Regions from separate parts of the Mitsuaria sp. CC2 genome, predicted to be linked through region 3. Evidence: predicted binding sites of a transcription regulator. Region 3 holds the regulator's gene; each other region holds the start of a gene.

Region 1 (7,405 bases), on a different contig from region 3:
TTCATCTTCGCCGCCTACGGCGAGGAGTTCGGCCTGATCGGGGCGGCGGGGCTGCTGATCGGCTTCACCGCGCTGATCCTGCGCGGACTCGCGATCGCGCACGAGGCGCCGACCTTGTTCTCGCGCTTGCTCGCGGGCGCGATCACGCTGAGCTTCTTCACCTACGTGTTCGTGAACATGGGAATGGTGACCGGCATCCTGCCCGTCGTCGGCGTGCCCTTGCCGTTCATCTCCTATGGGGGGACGGCGATGGTGACGCTGGGCCTGTCGCTCGGCATGCTGATGTCGATCGCCAAGAGCCGGGGCGGGACGCAGCGCTGATCGGTCGGCAGGCTGGTCAGGAACCGGCGTTCGGCAACGGGTGAGCGGCGAAGCGCACGGTGAAGCGCGCTCCAGGGCCCCCGCCTTCCGATTCGGCCTGTCGACGCGCCCGCGTGTCGTCGACCGCGATCTCGGCCTCGTGCTGCTGGACGATCTCGCGCACGATCGCCAGGCCCAGGCCGGAGCCGTCCACGTTGGTGCCCAGCGCGCGGTAGAAGGGCTGGAAGATCTGCTCGCGTTCCGACTCGGGGATGCCCGGTCCGGAGTCCTCGACCTGCAGCACGCAGACCTGCCCGAACGGGTCCTCGACCACGCGCACCGTCACCGTGCCGCCGCTGGGCGTGTACAGCAACGCGTTGTCGACGAGGTTGCGGATCAGCTCGCGGATCAGCAGCGGATGTCCGTTGATCCGAAGCCCGGCCTGGCTGGCCTCCGGGCCCTCGTAGCCGAGATCCAGGCGCTTCTCCATGGCCCGCGGCACGAAGTCCCGCACCGTCTCGATCGCGAGTACGGCGAGGTTCACCTCGCTGCGCCGCGCGGCGTGCTCCTGGTCCTCGGCGCGCGCCATTGCCAGCAACTGGTTGACCATGTGCGCCGCACGTTGGCTCGACACCGCGATCTGCTTCAGGGAGCGGCGGAGTTCCGCTGGCGAGCTGCGGCCCTCGTCGATCTCGCGTTGCGCCAACTCGGCCTGCGTGCGCAGTCCCGCCAGCGGCGTTTTCAACTGATGCGCGGCATCGGCCAGGAAGTGCTTCTGCGAGCGGATCGACTGATCGAGACGTTCCAGCAGGTCGTTGATGGCCTGCACGAGCGGCGCCACCTCGTCGGGGATGCGCTGTTCGTCGATGGGGCTCAGGTCCGAGCTGTCGCGCGACCGGATGCGGCGCTGCAGATCGTTCAGCGGCGCGATGCCGCGCGCCAGCGCCAGCCACACCAGCAGCACCGCCAGCGGCAGGATCACGAACTGCGGCAGGATGACGCCCTTGATGATCTCGTTGGTCAGCCGCGAGCGCTTGCCCAGGGTCTCCGCGACCTGCACCAGCATCATCTTGTCGCTGCCCGCCATCCCCTCGGGCACCACCCACAGGTAGGAGATGCGGACCGCCTCGTTGTTGACCTCGTCGAACCGGCGGTTGACCTCCCACGGAACGACCGGCGGCTCCACCTCGGGCACCGGCAACTGTGCGTCGCCGCTGAGCAGCTCGCCGCGCAGGCCGAGCACCTGGTAGTAGACGGTGTCGGATTCGTCCGCGCGCAGCAGCGCGGCGGCTTCCGGCGCGAGTGCATACCGTGAGCGACCGCGCCGCGCCGCCGCGTCGCCCGGCGCGGGTTCGGTCACGACCTGCAGGCCAAGCGTGCGCGCCATCTCGTCGAGCTCGCGGTCGTAGGGCTTGTTGGCGATGCCCTGCGCCACCAGCCAGGTCAGCGCGACGCTGATCGGCCAGATGACCAGCAACGGCGCGAGCATCCAGTCGAGGATCTCGCCGAACAGCGAGCGATGGCCGGAGGAATCAGCCGCCATGCGGCAGCTCAGCCCGGAATCTTCTCAAGGCAGTAGCCCAACCCGCGCACGGTGGCGATGCGGATCGGGCCCTGTTCGATCTTCTTGCGCAGGCGATGGATGTAGACCTCGATCGCGTTGTTGCTGACTTCCTCGCCCCACTCGCACAGCCGCTCGACCAACTGATCCTTGCTGACGAGGCGTCCGGCGCGCTGCAGCAGCACTTCCAGCAAGGACAGCTCGCGCGCCGACAGCTCCACCATCTGCTCGTTGATGTAGGCGACACGACCCGTCGCGTCGAAGGTGAGCGGACCATGGCGGATCACGCTCGACGCGGTGCCCAGGCCGCGTCGCGTGAGCGCGCGCACGCGGGCTTCGAGCTCCTGCAGCGAGAACGGCTTGGCCATGTAGTCGTCGGCGCCGAGGTCCAGTCCCTTGACGCGTTCCTCGATGCTGTCGGCGGCGGTCAGGATCAGCACCGGCACGGATGAGCCTCTCGCACGCAGCCGTCTGAGCACCTCCAGGCCGTGCAGCTTCGGCAGGCCGAGGTCGAGGATCAGCAGGTCGAATTCATGGGAAGCGAGAGCCGCATCCGCCTCGCTGCCGCTGCCGACCTGATCGACGGCGCAACCCGACGCCCGCAACGAACGCAGCAGGCCGTCGGCCAGGACCTGGTCGTCTTCGGCGATCAAGATGCGCATGTGTCGTCCCCTCTGGTTATGGAGACATTTTAGGGAGCGCGCTTGCAGTGTTCCCTAGGCGTTTCCGAGGCGTCCGCCGGCGGTTGCGGGAGGCGTCCGGTCAGGCCGGCGACAGGTTCACGTGGGGATGCCTCCCACCGATGGCGGAAAGAAATGGGAATCACCCCAATTGGCTCATCCAGTGAGCTACCGACTGCCTAAGATGGCTGCATCAATCAATTCGGTACCGCACAGCGGGTCGATTGGTTCTACAAAGTACTGTACAGATATACAGATTCCGCCAATAATCCGGCGCAGCCACCAGGAGAAGATTGCATGGACGCCCCCGTGAAGAACGCCAACACCGAAAAAGCCAAGGCCTTGCAGGCCGCCCTCGCCCAGATCGAAAAGCAGTTCGGCAAGGGCTCCATCATGCGGTTGGCCGAAGGCGAGAAGATCGAGGACATCCAGGTCGTCTCCACCGGCTCGCTGGGCCTGGACATCGCGCTGGGGGTCGGCGGTCTGCCGCGCGGCCGCGTGGTCGAGATCTACGGGCCGGAATCCTCGGGCAAGACCACGCTGACGCTGCAGGTCATCGCCCAGATGCAGAAGCTGGACGGCGTGTGCGCCTTCATCGACGCGGAACACGCGCTGGACGTCCAGTACGCGCAGAAGCTGGGCGTCAACCTGCAGGAACTGCTGATCAGCCAGCCCGACACCGGCGAGCAGGCGCTGGAGATCGTGGACTCGCTGGTGCGCTCCGGCTCGGTGGACTTGATCGTGGTCGACTCGGTCGCCGCGCTGACGCCGAAGGCGGAACTCGAAGGCGAGATGGGTGACTCCCTGCCGGGCTTGCAGGCCCGTCTGATGAGCCAGGCGCTGCGCAAGCTGACCGCCACCATCAAGAAGACCAACTGCACCGTCGTCTTCATCAACCAGATCCGGATGAAGATCGGTGTCATGTTCGGCAGCCCGGAAACGACCACCGGCGGCAATGCGCTGAAGTTCTACGCCTCGGTGCGCCTGGACATCCGTCGCATCGGCTCGATCAAGAAGGGCGAGGAAGTCATCGGCTCCGAGACCAAGGTCAAGGTCGTCAAGAACAAGGTGGCGCCGCCGTTCAAGACGGCGGAGTTCGACATCCTCTACGGTGAGGGCATCAGTCGCGAAGGCGAGATCATCGACATGGGCGTGGCCAACAAGATCGTCGAGAAGGCCGGCTCCTGGTACGCCTACGGCGGCGAGAAGATCGGGCAGGGCAAGGACAACGCGCGAGAGTTCCTGCGTGAGAACGCGGACCTGGCGGTCGAGATCGAAAACAAGATCCGCGAGTCGCTGGGCATTCCGTTGCTGGGCACCGCGCCCGGCGATGCCGCCGAGTAAACGCGCTGCTGGACAACCGCTCTCGCTGAAGGCGCGGGCGGTCACCTTGCTCGCGCAGCGCGAACACAGCGCGGTGGAGTTGCGGCGAAAGCTGCTGCGCATCGCGCGTGATCGCGATCAGGACCCGTCGATGGACGTCGACGGCGACCCGGTCGATCTCGTCGATGAAGTCGAGGCTGTCCTGGTCTGGCTCAAGTCGAGTGGTTATCTCGAAGAGACGCGCTTCGTCGAATCTCGCATCCATGTGCGCTCACTGCGCTTCGGCCAGCGTCGCATCGAGCAGGAGCTCGCCCAGCACGGCTTGAGCATGAATGCAGACCAGCGGTCGGCGCTCGCCTCGGGAGAACTCGAGCGAGCTTGCGAGTTGCTCAGGCGAAAATTTGGGAGCGGCCCCGCGACCGATCCTTCCGATGTAGCCAAACGCATGCGCTTCCTCATCGGACGAGGCTTCGACTCCGATCTGGCGCGCAAGGCCTTGCGGCAGGTCGCCGCTGACGCCTGAAAGAGCGACAGCGCCTGAAACTCGCCGAAACTTCGTGCGTCACGAGCACCTTGCGGCGTGCTGACAGGCCCACGCCGGTGCGCGTCTCAACCGCGCCAAAGGCTTGATGCAACGCAGCATGCTACATTTTCGGCTTCGCAAAACAGCCCGCCGGCGTTCGTCCGCGGGCGTGTTTTCGCGTGTTTGCATCGGTTTTATGTCTTCCTCCGCCTCCCCCGAGCGCCATCCACCGCATCCTCGTCGTTCCGTCGACGCGCGGTCCTATGGCCGCGACGACGGGTGTCTTGCCGCGAGGGGTCGACTGGATCCGGCGTTGCAAACCTCTTCTCCGAGCCGGCACCGCGGCGTGTCCGCGGCTCCGGCTGCTTCTTCCTGATTCATCCATCAAGCGAGACCTCCCTATGAAGATTCACGAGTACCAGGGCAAGGAAATCCTGCGCCAGTTCGGCGTGCCGGTGCCGCGCGGCATTCCCGCGTTCACGGTGCAAGAGGCGGTCGAAGCCGCGCAGAAGCTGGGCGGCCCGGTCTGGGTGGTCAAGGCGCAGATCCACGCCGGCGGTCGCGGCAAGGGCGGCGGCGTCAAGGTCGGCAAGAGCCTGGATGACGTGAAGTCGCTGTCCGAGCAGATCCTGGGCATGCAACTGGTCACGCACCAGACCGGCGCGGCCGGCCAGAAGGTCCGTCGCCTGTACATCGAAGAAGGCGCGGACATCAAGAACGAGCTGTACATCTCGCTGGTGACCGACCGCGGCACCCAGAAGGTGGCCTTCATCGCGTCGAGCGAAGGCGGCATGGACATCGAGGAAGTCGCCCATTCGACGCCCGAGAAGATCATCACGGAGTACATCGATCCGCTGACCGGCATCACGACCGAGCAGTCCAAGAAGATCGCCGCGGCCATCGGCCTGAGCGGCGCTTCGGTGGACCAGGCCGTCGACCTGTTCGCCAAGATGTACAAGTGCTACATGGACACGGACGCGTCGCTGGTGGAGATCAATCCGCTGAACTGCGACTCCAAGGGCAACCTGATGGCGCTGGACGCGAAGTTCAACTTCGATGCCAACGCCCTGTTCCGTCACCCGGAAATCGTCGCCTACCGCGACCTGGATGAAGAAGACGCGGCAGAAATCGAAGCCTCCAAGTTCGATTTGGCCTACATCTCGCTGGAAGGCAACATCGGCTGCCTGGTGAACGGCGCCGGTCTGGCCATGGCCACCATGGACACCATCAAGCTGTTCGGCGGCGAGCCGGCCAACTTCCTGGACGTCGGCGGCGGCGCGACGGCGGAGAAGGTCACGGAGGCCTTCAAGATCATGCTGAAGAACCCCGAGGTGAAGGGCATCCTCGTGAACATCTTCGGCGGCATCATGAAGTGCGACACCATCGCCGAGGGCGTGATCACGGCCTGCAAGGCCGTCAACCTGAGCGTGCCGCTGGTCGTCCGCATGAAGGGCACCAACGAGGAGCTGGGCAAGAAGATGCTGGCCGAGTCCGGCCTGCCCATCATCGCCGCCGACACCATGGCCGAAGCCGCGACCAAGATCGTCGCCGCCGTCAAGTAAGCCGAAGACCCAGCCAAGGAATACGACATGAGCATCTACATCAACAAGGACACCAAGGTCATCACCCAGGGCATCACGGGCAAGACCGGTCAGTTCCACACCCTGGGCTGCCAGGCCTACGCCAACGGCAAGAATGCGTTCGTTGCCGGCGTGAACCCGAAGAAGGCGGGCGAGAAGTTCTCGGACATCCCCATCTACGGCACCGTGAAGGAAGCCGCCGCCCAGACCGGCGCGACCGTGTCGGTGATCTACGTGCCGCCCGCGGGCGCTGCTGCCGCGATCTGGGAAGCCGTCGAGGCCGACCTGGACCTGGCGATCTGCATCACGGAAGGCATCCCCGTCCGCGACATGCTGGAAGTGCGCAACAAGATGAAGGCCAAGGAACTGGCCGGCGGCAAGAAGACGCTGCTGCTCGGTCCGAACTGCCCCGGCCTGATCACGCCCGACGAGATCAAGATCGGCATCATGCCCGGCCACATCCATCGCAAGGGCCGCATCGGCGTGGTCTCGCGCTCCGGCACGCTGACCTATGAAGCGGTGGCGCAGCTGACCGAGATCGGTCTGGGCCAGTCGTCGGCTGTCGGCATCGGCGGTGACCCGATCAACGGCCTGAAGCACATCGACGTGATGCAAGCCTTCAACGACGATCCGGACACCGATGCCGTCATCATGATCGGCGAGATCGGCGGACCGGACGAGGCGGAAGCCGCCCGCTGGTGCAAGGCCAACATGAAGAAGCCGGTGGTCGGCTTCATCGCGGGTGTGACCGCGCCTCCCGGAAAGCGCATGGGCCACGCCGGCGCGCTGATCTCCGGCGGTGCCGACACGGCCGATGCCAAGCTCGCCATCATGGAAGAGTGCGGCTTCACCGTGACGCGCAACCCGTCCGAAATGGGCAAGCTGCTGAAAGGCCTGCTGTAAGTAGCAGGAAAAACCTGATGCAGGGGACCGTTGCTGCGTAATTTCACGCACTGCGGGTCCGGGGGGCGGGCGCGGACAATCCCACCGCATCCCCCGAACCAATGAAGGGGCCCGTCGGGCCCCTTCCTTCGTTTGCCCCTCCAACGCTTTAGACTGGGCCCTCGTTGTGCGAGGCCCGGCGCGGGTTCCCTCCATGGAAATGCTCACCAGCCCCGAGTTCTGGCTTGCCGTCGGCCAGATCATCCTGATCGACATCCTGCTGGGTGGCGACAATGCGGTCGTCATCGCGCTTGCCTGCCGCAAGCTGCCACCCAATCTGCGCACCAAGGGCATCCTTTGGGGCACGGCCGGTGCCATCGTGCTGCGCGTCGTGCTGATCTTCTTTGCGCTGACGCTCCTCAAGCTGCCGTTCCTGAAGCTCGTCGGCGGCGTGCTGCTGCTGTGGATCGGCATCAAGCTGCTGATCCCCGAGGCCGACGATGACCACGAAAAGCTCGAAGCGAGCGACAAGCTCTGGGGCGCGGTGAAGACCGTC
Region 2 (7,405 bases), on a different contig from region 3:
GCTCCCCTTGGCCTCGAAGCCGACTGCGTCGATTGACGCGTCTACGCCGCGGTGGTCGGTCTGCTCGATGATGAGCTGCGCAGGATCATCGATCTGGTCAAAGTCGATCGGGAGAACGCCGTACGTCTCTTTCGCAAAGGCCAGACGATAGGAGTGATGGTCCACCATGAAGATGCGGTCCGCTCCGAGCAGGCGCGCGCTGGCCGCTGCCATCATGCCTACGGGCCCGGCACCGAAGATCGCGACGCTGGAGCCCGGGGTGATCTGCGCATTCAGCGCGGCTTGGTAGCCAGTTGGCAAAATGTCTGAGAGGAACAGGACCTGCTCGTCGCTCAACCGCGTATCGGGAATCACCAGCGGTCCGACATTCGCCTTGGGAACGCGTACGTATTCGGCTTGCCCTCCTGCATACCCGCCATAGAGATGGCTGTAGCCGAAGAGCCCGGCGCCAGGCCGGATGTCCTTTTTGTTGAGGATTGCCCCTCGTCCGGGATTGGTCGTCTCGCAAGCGGCGAAGAGCTTTCGTCCGCAGAAGAAGCAGTCGCCACATGAGATTGTGAAAGGCACAACCACGCGGTCGCCCCGCTTGACGTTCACAACGCCTCGTCCCACCTCCTCGACGATGCCCATGAACTCGTGGCCCAGGATGTCCCCGGACTTCATGTCAGGGATCTTGCCGCGGAAGATGTGCAGGTCGGATCCGCAGATTGCAGTCGCTGTGACGCGAAGCAAGATGTCGTCGTCAGCGGCAAGCACGGGGTCGGGGACGTTGTCGACACGCACGTCGTGTGCGCCGTGGTAAGTAAGAGCGCGCATGGCAGGCCTTTCACCGGGAGGATTGTTTGTGCGGCTCTCCGAGGCAAAGTTGGCGCCCGAAACTTGTCCGATACAGTTAGCCGATGAGCAAAACGCTGCTGCTGGTGGACGACGCGATGGTTCAACGCGAACGCGTTGCGAGAGGCCGTGCGGGAAGTCCGGCCGGCGATCACCGTCCTGGTCGCCGAGAATGCCGCGCGGGGCCTACGGCTGCTGCAGAATGACCGCCATGATTTCGCAGCGGTTCTTCTGGACTTGGCTTTGCCTGACTTGCCTGGTCTGGAACTCTTGATGGACCTACGTGCTGCAGCGGAAACGAAACGAATTCCTGTGGTGGTGCTCACACGGTCGGAACTCGACGCGGACCTTTGGGCCAGTTACAAGGCCGGCGCCAACGCGTATGTCGTCAAAGCGCTCCCGGGCGAAGCACTCGTACGGCAGCTACGCCTCACGGCGGAGTTTTGGTGCAACCACAACGTAAGAGTGCCCGGCTTGCGCTGAACGTCGCCGGTGCATCCACCTTGGCGGCGCAACGCGCCTGCTGGTTGCGTTGGAGCTCTTGCGGGAAGGCCGATCTACTGCATATAGGTCGACTTCGGATGTTCCCCATGCTGGTCTAGATCCCGCGACTCCAAGAACTGAACTCGCCGACCGATCCGGTTCAACCATGCTTGAGTCTGGTCATTGAGTGCCTTTAGTTGGTGAGGCTGGATCTGCCGAACCGAGTGCTCGATCTGCTCCTCGAAGCACCTTTGCAACTGCAACGGTTGAGGGTGGGTGTCCACGGCCGCGCAGAGCAATGCCTGAAGGTTGGTAGCCTGCAGATGGAGCGCGTACAGCGCTTCGGTCATCGCCTCCATCTGGCGGTGCATTGACTGCAACGCGGCAAGGACCGAATCATCTTCGGTAGGTTGATTCGCTTGTTCCATCAGAGCCTCCGTCCAGATCCGTTTGGTAGCTGTTTCTGGCAGGCCGGGTGCCTGCCAGATTGGCAACTCGGAGCGGGGTCATAGGCTGCCGGGAAGACTGCGTTTGCCATCAAACCACGAGGTTGTTAAAAGCGCGGCGGCCTGATCGCTGCGATTCAAGGAGGCACTCTTCATCGGAACCGTCCCCTGTCAGCTTCCGTCGGACTTTTGCGGCAAGGCTCTTTCCGACTTGGTGGTCTGCCGGAGCCAGACGCCCTGACCGGTAGGCGCGCCACACCTTGCCCTTTCAGGCCGTCCGCTTCTGTGATCGATCTCGCACCGAACCCCAGCTGAGCTAGAGCGTCCCCCACCCTGGCTGGACATCAGCTAGGCTTGCATATACTGTATGCATATACAGTCTTGTTGCCGAAGAACGATGTCACCCGCACCGCTCGGGCTGGCGGGAGCGTCGCCTCCCGTCGCCCTGACCTCCCCCAGTCAGAACACGATCGCCGGTGCCCACGCCACGGTTCATGAACCTTTGGCGGCCACAGTCGAAGCAGCGCTGTGGCGAGGGAATCAACTCGGAGGTTTGGGCGCTGGCGTGGAGCCCTCGGGGTTTGCGCAGCTGGATGTCGTGTTGCCCGGTGGGGGCTGGCCGTGTGCAGCGCTGACCGAGGTGCTGGTCAGTCAGTTTTCCGTCGTGGAGTTCCGTCTACTCGCGTCCATGATGGCGGCCATTACCCAGCGAGGTCGTACCGTTGCGCTAGTGGGACCTACGCTTTGGCCGCATATGCCCGGCCTTCGTCACCATGGGGTGGACGATCGCCATCTGGTCTGGGTGGATGTCGATGCCCCGAAGGATCGCTTGTGGTCGACCGAGCAACTGGTGAAGGCCGGCAGCTGCGGTGCGGTCATCGCCTGGCTGCCGCTGGTGCGTGCAGAGCAAGTCCGCCGGCTGCAGGTGCTCGCTGCGCGCTGCACAGGCCCAGTGTTCCTTTGCCGGCCGGAGTCGGCGGCACGGGATTCTTCTGCTGCGCCGCTGCGCGTCGTGTTGCGGGTGGCGACCGACTGGCAGATCGCCGTTCAAGTACTCAAGCGCAAGGGCTCTCCCGTGGAGGGGCAACTTCAGTTGCCGTCCATGCCCGGCGGCTTGAACAAGATCATGACCCCGAGGCTGCGCTACCCGAGTCGCCTCGTTGCCGTCGAGCCAAGCCATGCTGTGGACAGCCCTGTTGCTGCCGCCGTGCGCCAGCCAGAACCCGTCCTTGAGCCTTCCCAGTCCTGACGCACTTCGAGCCGTGGCCGTCTGGGCGTTGCAGTTCACGCCCCGCGTCGCCATCTCTGAAGATGCCGTCCTGATGGAGGTCGAGGCTAGCACTCGCCTGTTCGGCGGCAAGCGAGCATTGCGCGACCGTGTCGTGGCTGAAGCTCAGGAGCTTGGAGTCGTACAGGTCGCTTGGGCGGCCACCAGCTTGGGCGCTCACGCCTTGGCTCGCTCACGCATCGAGAACGGCTTCAAGAGGCCGCTTGAAGAAATGCTCGACGCGCTGCGCATGGAATGCCTCACCGCGGTCCGGCCGCATTCGACGACCCTCGCGCAGACGGGCTGCAGGAGTCTGGGCGACGTGCGCGCTCTGCCGCGCGGCGGCCTCAGTCGGCGGTTCGACAAAGAGCTTCTGCAGGCCCTCGACCGAGCTTACGGCCGTGCGCCGGAGGTGCACGTCTGGGAGGTGTTGCCGGACACCTTCAATGCCAAGCTCGAGTTGCCATTCCGGGTGGAGCATGCGCCGGCGCTGTTGCAAGGCGCGCGACGGCTGCTTGTGCAGATGTGCGGATGGCTCGCCGCGCGCCACGCTGGCGTGACCGGTTTCACCCTGCGCTGGTGGCACGACGCAATGCGGTCGAAGGATGCGGGCGAGGGCGGCTCGCTGAGCGTAGGCACCGCCGATCCGAACCGGGACGTGGAGCACCTGTGCAGGCTTCTGGCAGAAAACCTGACCAAGGTCGAACTGCTGGCGCCAGCTGGCGACTTGGCGCTCATCGCCGATCAAGTCCACGACCTGACCGGCAGCAGCGGCTCGCTGCTGCCCGACGCAGTGCAGGACGGGGAGTCGCTCCATCTCGTGCTCGAACGGATGGCGGCCAGGCTAGGCCCGGACAAGGTGCGACGCTGCGTCACGCGTGAGGACCATCGCCAGGAATGGATGGGGCACTGGCAGCCCGCCATGGCGCCGCAGCCGCGCAAGCTCAAAGCGAGCACGTCGCTGCCACAGCCCACCTGGGTGCTGCCCGAGCCGCTGAAGTTGGCCGTACGCAAGAACCGCCCGGTGTATCAGGGCGAGTTGCAGCTCCTGGCTGGGCCGCAGTGCGTCGAGGCCGGCTGGTGGGATCGCGACGAGACGACAGATCAAGGTCGGCTCGTCGTGCGTGACTACTGGTTGGCCGAGTCCCGGCACGCCGGGCTGCTCTGGATCTTCCAGGCGAAGTTGGACGACGGAACCGCGTGGTTCCTTCACGGCGTGTTTGGCTGAGGGCACGCATGGGTTACGACCTGGCTCCCCCGGGCACTGCCGCAATGTTTAGGGATCATCCTGCGCATCGCCACCCCACACAGCGTTGCGTCACGCTCGGATTTCCCTGCATGTTCTCCTCCCGATGTCTGGCGGAAGTCTTGCCATGATCCCGGAATACGCGGAGTTGCGCTGCGCCTCGAACTTCACGTTCCTCAAGGGTGCGAGTAAGCCTGAAGAGTTGGTGCAGCGAGCCAAGGCGCTGGGGTACAGCGCCATCGCGATTACCGACGAATGCAGCATGGCCGGCATCGTGCGTGCGCACGTCGCGGCCAAGGAAGCTGACATCAAACTGCTTGTGGGCAGTCAGTTCAAGGTGGCCGGTGCTGCGACTTTCACCCTCGTTGTGTTGGCCACGAATCGGAACGGCTACGGCAACTTGTGCGAGTTCATCACCCGCTTGCGCCGGCGCTCTCCCAAGGGCACCTACACCCTTGTCCTTGACGAGGTCGACAGCAAGACCCTCTCCGACTGCGTCGTGGTGGCCGTCCCTGACCGTGAATGCAGCCTGCAGCAGATGGAAGGCATCGCTCAATGGTTGCTAGGGAACTGGGTGGGTTGCTGCTGGCTGGGATGGGAACAGCTCCGCCGTATGGACGACGAGGTGCAGCTCTTCAAGCTGCGCGAGTGCAGCGATCTCACCGCGGTGCCGGTGGTGGCAGTGGGAGACGTGCACATGCACGTGCGCTCGCGCAAGGCGCTTCAGGATGTGCTCACCGCCACCCGGCTGGGCCTGCCGCTCACCGACTGCGGTCTGCAACTCAAGCAGAACGCCGAGCAGCACCTGCGCACGCGCAGGCGCATCGCCGAGCGGTGCCCGGCTGAACTCATGGAAGAGACGCTGCGTGTGGCAGCGCGCTGCGATTTCTCGCTCGATGAGCTGAAGTACCAGTACCCCGAAGAAGTCGTGCCGGCCGGTGAAACACCCCAGAGCTTTCTGCGCCGCATCACCTACACGGGCGCGGGACGGCGCTGGCCGCGCGGCATCCCCGCCAAGGCTCAAGACCAGATCGAGCACGAGCTAGGGCTCATCAGCGAGATGAAGTACGAGCACTACTTCTTGACGGTCTACGACATCGTCGCCTTCGCGCGCTCGCAGGGCATCCTGTGCCAGGGGCGAGGCTCAGCAGCCAACTCGGTCGTCTGCTACTGCACTTTCATCACCGAGATCGATCCGTTGCGCAGCAGCATGCTGTTCGAGCGCTTCATCAGCAAAGAGCGCGGCGAGCCGCCCGACATCGATGTCGACTTCGAGCACGAGCGGCGTGAGGAGGTCATCCAGTACCTGTACCGCAAGTACGGGCGAGAGCGCGCGGCGCTGACCGCGATCGCCACGAGCTACCGCCCGCGCAGCGCGCTGCGCGACGTGGGCAAGGCCCTCGGGTTCGAAGAGACGACGCTGGACCAGTTGAGCAAGGGCCTGAGCCACTGGGACCTGGACATCAGCGAAGAGCTGCTCGCGGAGGTAGGACTGGACAAGGAAAGACTGGACGTTCGGCAGTTGCTGCTGCTGAGCGAGCAGCTGATGGGTTTTCCGCGTCACCTGAGCCAGCATCCCGGCGGCTTCGTGCTGACCAACGGCCCCCTGTCGCGCATCGTCCCGATCGAGAACGCCGCGATGGAGGATCGCACGGTCATCCAGTGGGACAAGGACGACCTGGACCTGATGGGACTGCTGAAGGTGGACGTGCTAGCGCTGGGCATGCTGACCGCGCTGCACAAGGCGCTCGACTTCATCGGCACGCGCAAGGGTCACGTCTTCGAGATGCAGGACATCCCGGCCGAGGATCCCGCCACCTACGACATGATTTGCAAGGCCGACACCGTGGGCGTGTTCCAGGTGGAGAGCCGCGCGCAAATGAGCATGCTGCCGCGCCACCTCCCCCGATGCTTCTACGATCTGGTGGTGCAGGTGGCCATCGTACGCCCTGGGCCGATCCAGGGCGGATCAGTGCACCCGTACCTGGACCGGCGCAACGGCAAGGTCCCCGTGGTCTACCCAAGCCCGGAGATCGAACAGGCATTGGGGCGCACGTTGGGCGTGCCGCTCTTCCAGGAGCAGTGCATGCAACTGGCCATCCTGTGCGCGGGCTTTACCGCCGGCGAGGCAGACGGGCTGCGCCGAGCGATGGCGGCCTGGCGTCGCACGGGGAGCCTAGACAAGTACGAGCCCCGCATCATCAGCGGCATGCTCGAGCGTGGCTATACCGAACCCTTCGCCAAGAACGTCTTCGAGCAGATGAAGGGCTTCAGCAGTTACGGCTTCCCGGAGAGCCATGCGGCGAGCTTTGCACTTTTGGTCTACGCCTCGTGCTGGGTCAAGAAGCACCACCCGGCAGAGTTCCTGGCGGCGATGCTCAACAGCCAGCCGCTGGGCTTCTACAGCCCCAGCCAGTTGGTGCAGGACGCGCGTCGAGCCGGCGTTGAAGTGCGCCCGGCCGACGTCCTTCACAGCAACTGGGACTGCACGCTGGAAAACATCGAGCATCACCCCGCCGTGCGACTCGGCCTGCGACTCGTCCAAGGCCTAAAGGAAGAATCGGCGAAGCGCATCTCCACGGCCAGACAGACCGTCTACTTCGAGAGCGCGGAGGAGCTTGCCCGCGTGGCAGAGCTTGAGCAGCACGAGATGCGCCAGTTGGCGGCGGCCGACGCGCTGAGATCACTCAGCGGTCATCGCCGCCAGCAAGTCTGGGACGCTGCGGCGCTCAGGCGTGCTCCGCAGCTGCTGCGCCAAGCGCCCGTGGACGAGCCCGTGCTGGACCTCGTACCCGCAGCCGAAGGTGAAGAGGTGATCTGGGACTACCGCGCGATGGGGTTGACGCTGCGCAGTCATCCGCTTGCGTTGCTGCGGCCGCTACTGGCCAAGCGAAATCTGTGTACGGCGAAGGACTTGGCGGCGATGCCAAATGGACGCTCGGCGCATTACTGCGGCATTGTGACCCTCCGCCAGCAGCCCGGCACCGCCAAGGGCGTGGTGTTCCTCAGCTTGGAGGACGAGACAGGCAATGTGCAAGTGATCGTCTGGCCCAGCGTCAAGGACAAGCAACGCAAGGAGCTGCTGCGGGCGCGGCTGATGGCGGTGCATGGCACATGGCAACGTCAGGG
Region 3 (7,405 bases):
TCGCGGAGACGCCGACCAATCCACTGACCGAGGTCTGCGACGTCGCCGCGCTGGCCGAGATCGCGCATGCGCACGGCGCGCTGCTAGCGGTGGACAACTGCTTCGCCTCGCCCGCGCTTCAGCAGCCGGCGAAGATGGGCGCGGACTTCATCATCCATTCCGGCACCAAGTATTTGGACGGCCAGGGCCGCGTGATCGCGGGCGCGATCTGCGCCTCCGCGAAACATGTCGACGAGGTGTTCACGCCGGTGATGCGCTCGGTGGGCATGTCGCTGTCGCCTTTCAACGCCTGGGTCGTGCTCAAGGGCATGGAGACGCTGTCGGTGCGCATGAAGGCGCAGACCGCCAGCGCCGCCGTGCTGGCCGAATGGCTGGAAGTGCATCCCGGCGTCGAACGCGTCTATTACCCGGGCCTGAAGTCGCATCCGCAGCATGAGCTTGCGATGCGCCAGCAAGGCGGCCAGGGCGGGGCGGTCGTGTCGTTCATCGTGAAGAACGCTGGCGACGACAACGGTCGCGCCGCCGCCTTCCACGTCATCGACCGGACGAAGATCTGCTCGATCACCGCCAACCTCGGCGACACCAAGACCACCATCACGCATCCGGCCAGCACCTCGCACGGCCGGCTCACCGAGCCGCAGCGCCAGGCCGCCGGCATCACGCAGGGCCTGATCCGCGTCGCGGTCGGCCTGGAAGACATCGAAGACATCAAGGCCGATCTGGCCCGCGGTTTGAATTCCCTATGACGACTCCCTCCACGCCGGCCACGCCGGTCCGCACCCGCATTGCTCCGTCGCCGACGGGTTTCCTGCACCTCGGCACGGCGCGTACGGCCTTGTTCTCGTGGGCCTACGCGCGCCACCACGGCGGCGAATTCGTGCTGCGCATCGAGGACACCGACGTCGCGCGATCGACGCAGGATTCGGTCGAGCAGATCCTCGCGTCGATGAAGTGGCTGGGCCTCGACTACGACGAGGGCCCGATCTATCAGATGCAGCGCCTGGAGCGCTATCACGCGGTCATCGAGCAGATGATCGCGGCCGGCACCGCCTACCGCTGCTACTGCTCGCCCGAGGAACTCGCCGCGATGAAGGCGGGCCAGGAGGCGCGCGGCGAGAAGCGCCGCTACGACGGCACCTGGCGTCCGGAGCCGGGCAAGACGCTGCCGGCGATTCCTGCTGGCATCGAGCCGGTGGTGCGTTTCAAGAATCCCGTCGACGGCGATGTGACCTGGGACGACCTTGTCAAGGGGCCGATCACGATCAACAACCGCGAGATCGACGACCTCATCCTGCTGCGTCCGGACGGCGTGCCGACCTACAACTTCGCGGTGGTGATCGACGACTGGGACATGAAGATCACCCACGTCTTCCGCGGCGACGAGCACATCAACAACACACCCTGGCAGATCAATCTCTTCAACGCGCTGGGCGCGGCACTGCCCGCGTTCGGCCACATTCCCGTGATCCTGGGCGATGACGGCCAGAAGCTGTCCAAGCGTCGCGGCGCGGTCAGCGTCACCGCGTACGAGGAGGACGGCTACCTGCCCGAGGCGATGCTGAACTACCTGTCGCGCCTGGGCTGGAGCCACGGTGACGACGAGCTCTACAGCGTGACGCAAATGGTCTCGTGGTTCGACGGCAGCCACATCTCGAAGAGCCCCGCGCAATGGGATCCGGCCAAGCTGGAATGGGTCAATTCGCACTACATCAAGCAGGCGGACGACGCGCGGCTGGCGGCGTTGGTCGCGGCGCAACTGGCCAAGCGCAGCCTAGCCGCGCCGGAGCGTCTCGAAGCGATGTGCGGGTTGTTCAAGGACCGCTGCAGCACGACGGTCGCGCTGGCGGACTGGCTGGCGATGTACGTGTCGCCGGTGACGATCAGCGACGCCGACCGTGCTCAGCACCTGACTGATGCGGTGAAGCCGGCCGTGCTGGCGTTGGCGGACAAACTTGAGGCCCTTGCGGTCTGGGACAAGGCCTCGATCAGCGCCACGATCAAGGAAACGATCACGGCACACGGCCTGAAGATGCCGCAACTGGCGATTCCCGTTCGGGTGTTGAGCTGCGGCCGTTCACAGACCCCCTCGGTGGATGCGGTGCTGGAACTTTTCGACAAAGAAATTTTGTTGAACCGCTTGCGTTCCGTTTAAAACTCGATCTATACTCTCGTTCTCGCTTGAACAGCGCGTTGTTCGAAACGAACTTCGAAGCGGCAGACGATGAATTTAAACGGGGAGCGCGAGCTCCCCGATGAAATTCAGAAAGCCGAAAAGAAGCTGGATCGAATTCCCCGAAGGGGGTATAGCTCAGCTGGGAGAGCGCTTGCATGGCATGCAAGAGGTCAGCGGTTCGATCCCGCTTACCTCCACCAAACTTCAGTTTGCGTGGCGCGCGGTTCAAGGAAGAAGGTTTTGTCCCCTTCGTCTAGAGGCCTAGGACACCACCCTTTCACGGTGGCTACAGGGGTTCGAATCCCCTAGGGGACGCCAAGTTTCGAACTTGGTTGCTGACCAGAGATTGAATGAGAAAATCGAAAAATTCTTCGGAAATCGATTTGATCGTTGTCAAAATCAGGTACAGTAACGAAATCGACGCAGTGATGACATCAAGCAATTGATGAAATCAACGCGGGAAGAGTTTGATGCGATAGATCGAAAGGTCTTGAGTATCTGGAGTGGTAGTTCAGTTGGTTAGAATACCGGCCTGTCACGCCGGGGGTCGCGGGTTCGAGCCCCGTCCACTCCGCCAACACAGTTGAGACTCGGGCAGCGTACCGATTCGATGCGAAAGCATTCGGGGGTATAGCTCAGCTGGGAGAGCGCTTGCATGGCATGCAAGAGGTCAGCGGTTCGATCCCGCTTACCTCCACCAGAATACCTTCGGGTGTGATGGTTGCTCAGTACGCACGGTTCGAGTCAAGACAGCAAGTCCAGTCCCCTTCGTCTAGAGGCCTAGGACACCACCCTTTCACGGTGGCTACAGGGGTTCGAATCCCCTAGGGGACGCCAAGTACGACAAGGCTTGGCTGCAGCGAGGTTCCGAGAGGAATCGATGGTTTGCAGCGAAACTTGTTCGCAAATGATATAGATGCACTCAATAGCGTCTTATCTGGAGTGGTAGTTCAGTTGGTTAGAATACCGGCCTGTCACGCCGGGGGTCGCGGGTTCGAGCCCCGTCCACTCCGCCAACATTGAAACCCTGTCGATGCAAATCGTCAGGGTTTTTTCTTTGGCCGATTGTTTTGGCCAAGGATCAGAGGTCTGGATACTCGCGCTTTCGCTGCGCCGTATAACTCCACCAATCCCGGGGAGGGCCGCCGTTCATGAAATCGACAGCGGCCATATAGGTATCCAGCACGCAGGGATCATGACGCTGACCGGTCAGTTTGCAGATCCGCTGATATAGCGCAAAGGCGTCCGCGCCGACGAGATCCGCTGGTTGATGAATCCCCATCGCCTCGAAATCCCGCACCATCGCCGGCCCGATGTTGGGAATCTGCCGAAGTGATGCACAGTCGGCGGCCGAGGCTGCTTTGGTGTGCGTCTTTCGCGCGCTCATGGGCGGATCCCGGCGCTCAGTGGAAGCCGCCGGAGCGGATCAGGCCGACGGCCAAACCTTCGATCGCGAACTGCTCGTCGGGGGGCACCTCGATCGGCTGGAAATCGGGGTTTTCGGGCAGCAGGCGGATGCCGTCGGCGTGGCGCTGGAAGCGCTTCACCGTGACCTCGTCGCCGATGCGCGCGACGACCACCTGGCCGTTGCGAGCCTCGCTGATCTTCTGCACCGCGAGCAGGTCGCCGTCCATGATGCCGATGTCCTTCATGCTCATGCCTTTCACGCGCAGGAGGTAGTCCGGCGCCTTCGAGAACATCGAAGCGTCGACGCTATAGTGCTGCTCGACGTGTTCTTCGGCCAGGATGGGCGCACCGGCGGCGACACGGCCCACCAGCGGCAAGGTCAGCTGTGCGAGGCTCGCCAGCGGCAGTGCGAACTGGCTGTGCTCCCGGGCGCGGTTGACTTGCCGCAGCGCGGTCGACGGCAGCCGGATCCCGCGCGCCGTACCGCCGACCAGCTCGATGACGCCCTTGCGCGCCAAGGCCTGCAGGTGTTCCTCGGCCGCGTTCGCGGACTTGAAGCCCAGCTGCTGCGCGATCTCCGCGCGGGTGGGTGGGGATCCGGTGCTCTCGATGCTGTCGCGGACCAGATCGAAGATCTGCTGTTGCCGGGCAGTGAGTTTGGGCGGAGTGTCCACGAGTTGGCCTTTGTTCGATTGAGGGGCGGATGTCGAAGACGGCGCAGGCCTTGGAAGGTTCGAAAGCCGCCTGAGAATTCATCCAGCATCTGGATTTTTATACAGGAGACGAGAAATTGCAAAGTGCGGCCCAGACCCTTGTGATCATCGGCACCGGGGGGACCATCGCCGGGGCCTCCGGCAGTGCGACGGACAACGTCGGCTACAAGGCCGGCTCGCTGTCGGTGGCGTCGCTGGTGGGCGCGGTGCCGGCGCTGGCGGCCCGCGCGCTGGAGGCTGAGCAACTGGCGCAGCTCGACAGCAAGGACATGGATCACGCGACCTGGGCGCGGCTCGCGCGTCGCGTGCAGGAGCACCTGGATCGCCCCGAGGTGCGCGGCATCGTGATCACGCACGGCACCGATACGCTGGAGGAAACCGCCTACCTGCTGCAGCGCGTGCTCGCGCCCGGGAAGCCGGTGGTCCTGACGGCGGCGATGCGCCCGGCGACGGCTATCCAGGCGGATGGACCGCAGAACCTGCTGGACGCCGTGGCTGTGGCCGAGGCCGACGGCGTACGCGGTGTCGTCGCGGTGGTCGCAGGGAAGGTATGGTCGGGGGGGGAGCTGCGCAAGACGCACACCTACCGCCTCGATGCCTTCGAGGCCGGACCCGACGCCGGTCCGCTGGCGGTGGTGGAGGAGGGGATCGTGCGCCGCTTCCGCGATTGGCCGCAGGGTGATGCCCTGGGCACGAAGGTGTTGCCCGCAGACGCGTCGCAATGGCCGTGGGTCGCGGTGCTCGCCAGCCATGCGGGCGCCGAGGCGCGTTCGCTCGAAGCATGGCGTGCGGCCGGACTCCAAGGCCTGGTGCTGGCCTGCACGGGGAACGGCACGCTGAACCGCGCGCTGGAGGCGCCGGTGCAGGCGCTGAAGGACGCGGGCGTTCCCGTCTGGCGGACGACGCGCTGCGCGCAGGGGCGTATCGTCGGCGCGAGCGACGAGCCGACGGCGGCGCTGTCGCCCTGGGCGGCGCGCATCGAATTGATGCTCACGCTGCTGCAATCCCGCTGAGTACGTCGCGCGCCGCGCTTCTCATCAACGACAAAGCGCCGGCAATGCCGGCGCTTTTTTCATCGCGGATCCGGAACGAACCGGACCCGGAGGATCAGACGATCGTCAGCGTGACGTCGATGTTGCCGCGGGTGGCGTTCGAGTACGGGCAGACCTCGTGCGCCTCGGCGACCAGCTTCTCCAGTGCGGCGCGGTCCATGCCGGGCACCGAGATCTTCATCGCGACGGCGATGCCGAAAGCGCCGGGCTTGTTGGCGTGAGGGCCGATGCCGACTTCGCTGGTGATCGAGACTTCCGCGGGCAGGGCGACCTTGTTGCGGCCGGAAACGGCCTTCATCGCGCCGATGAAGCAGGCCGAGTAACCCGCGGCGAACAGCTGCTCGGGGTTGGTGCCGGCGCCGTCGTCGCCGCCCAGCGCCTTGGGCGTGGACAGCTGGACCTTCAGGCGGTCATCCGACGATTGCGCGGTGCCTTGACGGCCGCCGGTGGCGGTGGCGGTGGCGGTGTAGAGGGCTTTTTCGATGGCCATATGAGGCTCCTTGGTGGTGAGGGGTAAGTGAAGGGGCGGACAACTCGGGGTCAGGTCTCGCCATCCTCGTCCGCGGTGACGGGAGGGGCGGGACCGCGTGCCAGATGGGTCAGTACGTTGGCTCGCAGTTCATGCAGGCGTCTTGTCAGCGACTCCAGTTCGGCGGGGCCGCAGGCACTGGCGCAGGCCAGTTGTTCAGGGATGGCGATGGCCCGATCGCGCAGCACGCGGCCAGACGCCGTCAGGTGGATCTCGACGCGTCGCTCGTCGGAGAGGGCGCGGCGGCGTTGGATGAGGCCGCTCGCTTCCAGGCGCTTCAACAGCGGTGTGAGCGTGCCCGAGTCCAGGTTCAGACGTTGCCCCAGATCGGACACGCTCGGGCCGTCGGTCTCCCACAGCACCAGCATCACCAGGTACTGCGGATAGGTCAGGCCCAACGGAGTCAGTAGCGGCTTGTACAGCTTCGTCATCGCCAGTGAGGTCGAATAGAGCGCGAAGCACAGCTGCACGTCCAGCTTCAACCAGTCCGTGCCCGCAGGCATCGGCTGGTCGCGGACATCGGCCACGGCGGAGGCGGTGTCCTGCGGGTTGAAGGGTGTCACGTGCGGCATGGAAGCAACTATAGCGAGCAACTCAATTGCGCACAATTGAAATGGTCTTTGGGCGCGGTTGACGGGAACTATCGGCGGCCACCGTCGGAAGTTCCAGAAAGAAAAACGCCTCGGGGACCGTGGTCGCCGAGGCGTTCGTGGAGCGGGGTGTGAAGGCGGGCTCAGCCCGTCGCCTGGATGGCGTCGACCTGCTCGCTGAGTTCCAGCCAGCGCAGTTCCGCCGCTTCGACCTCGTCGCCGATGGCCTTCAGGCGCTTTCCGGCGTCCGCGATCTGCGCGGGCGTCTGCCCGGCCGCCGACAGTTGCGCTTCGAGCGCGGCGCGTTCTTCCGTCCATGCCTTCATGCGGGCGTCGATCTGCTCCATCTCCTTGCGCAGCGGGCGGGTCTGCTCGGACAGCTTCTGACGGGCCTGGCCGCTGAGCTTGCGGTCCTCGCGCTTGATGGCGGGAGCAGCCGGTGCCGCCACCGGAGCAGCGACCACGGGAGCCGCGGCCACCGGAGCCGGTGCGGGAGCGGATGTCGCGCTGCTGGCGCGAGCGCTGCGCAGCGCCTGCTTGGCTTCTTCCTTCGCGAGCTTGGCCGCTTCCTTGGAGCGATCCAGCAGCCAGCGCTGGTAATCGTCCAGGTCGCCGTCGAACGGCGCCAGCTTGCCGTCGGCCACCAGCCAGAACTCGTCGCAGACCTCGCGCAGCAGCGCGCGGTCATGGCTGACCAGCATGACGGTGCCTTCGAACTCGTTGAGCGCCATCGACAGCGCCTCGCGGGTCTGCAGGTCCAGGTGGTTGGTCGGCTCGTCCAGCAGCAGCAGGTTGGGGCGCTGCCAGACCAGCATCGCCAGCACCAGCCGCGCCTTCTCGCCGCCGGACAGGCTGCCCACTTCCTGGTTCACCATGTCGCCGACGAAGCGGAACTGGCCGAGGAAGTCGCGCAGCTCCTGCTCGCGGGCGTTCGGGCTGAC

The links. The regulator LexA, encoded in region 3, represses DNA repair genes until DNA is damaged. The targets are predictions, from matches to a motif close to ACTGTATNNNNATACAGT.
Region 1: a site for LexA is predicted at 2,781-2,798, ahead of recA (recombinase RecA). Genes of this name have one in related genera too.
Region 2: a site for LexA is predicted at 2,126-2,143, ahead of imuA (translesion DNA synthesis-associated protein ImuA). Genes of this name have one in related genera too.

The regions. Positions count from the first base shown of each region.
Region 1 covers NZ_JARVXN010000031.1:176,703-184,107, reverse strand. Annotated here, with positions in the region: gene rodA (rod shape-determining protein RodA) at 1-321, shown strand, start outside; gene PV762_RS21260 (sensor histidine kinase) at 338-1,843, opposite strand; gene PV762_RS21255 (response regulator) at 1,852-2,523, opposite strand; gene recA (recombinase RecA) at 2,839-3,885, shown strand; gene PV762_RS21245 (regulatory protein RecX) at 3,932-4,387, shown strand; gene sucC (ADP-forming succinate--CoA ligase subunit beta) at 4,789-5,949, shown strand; gene sucD (succinate--CoA ligase subunit alpha) at 5,977-6,870, shown strand; gene PV762_RS21230 (TerC family protein) at 7,064-7,405, shown strand, end outside.
Region 2 covers NZ_JARVXN010000016.1:10,375-17,779, forward strand. Annotated here, with positions in the region: gene PV762_RS11855 (zinc-dependent alcohol dehydrogenase) at 1-816, opposite strand, end outside; gene PV762_RS11860 (response regulator) at 952-1,317, shown strand; gene PV762_RS11865 (hypothetical protein) at 1,392-1,745, opposite strand; gene imuA (translesion DNA synthesis-associated protein ImuA) at 2,161-3,012, shown strand; gene PV762_RS11875 (Y-family DNA polymerase) at 2,942-4,258, shown strand; gene PV762_RS11880 (error-prone DNA polymerase) at 4,404-7,405, shown strand, end outside.
Region 3 covers NZ_JARVXN010000033.1:60,578-67,982, reverse strand. Annotated here, with positions in the region: gene PV762_RS21755 (O-succinylhomoserine sulfhydrylase) at 1-746, shown strand, start outside; gene gltX (glutamate--tRNA ligase) at 743-2,152, shown strand; tRNA gene PV762_RS21745 (tRNA-Ala) at 2,298-2,373, shown strand; tRNA gene PV762_RS21740 (tRNA-Glu) at 2,416-2,491, shown strand; tRNA gene PV762_RS21735 (tRNA-Asp) at 2,674-2,750, shown strand; tRNA gene PV762_RS21730 (tRNA-Ala) at 2,798-2,873, shown strand; tRNA gene PV762_RS21725 (tRNA-Glu) at 2,935-3,010, shown strand; tRNA gene PV762_RS21720 (tRNA-Asp) at 3,113-3,189, shown strand; gene PV762_RS21715 (helix-hairpin-helix domain-containing protein) at 3,255-3,560, opposite strand; gene lexA (transcriptional repressor LexA) at 3,577-4,254, opposite strand; gene PV762_RS21705 (asparaginase) at 4,371-5,306, shown strand; gene PV762_RS21700 (organic hydroperoxide resistance protein) at 5,401-5,835, opposite strand; gene PV762_RS21695 (MarR family winged helix-turn-helix transcriptional regulator) at 5,886-6,377, opposite strand; gene PV762_RS21690 (ATP-binding cassette domain-containing protein) at 6,608-7,405, opposite strand, start outside.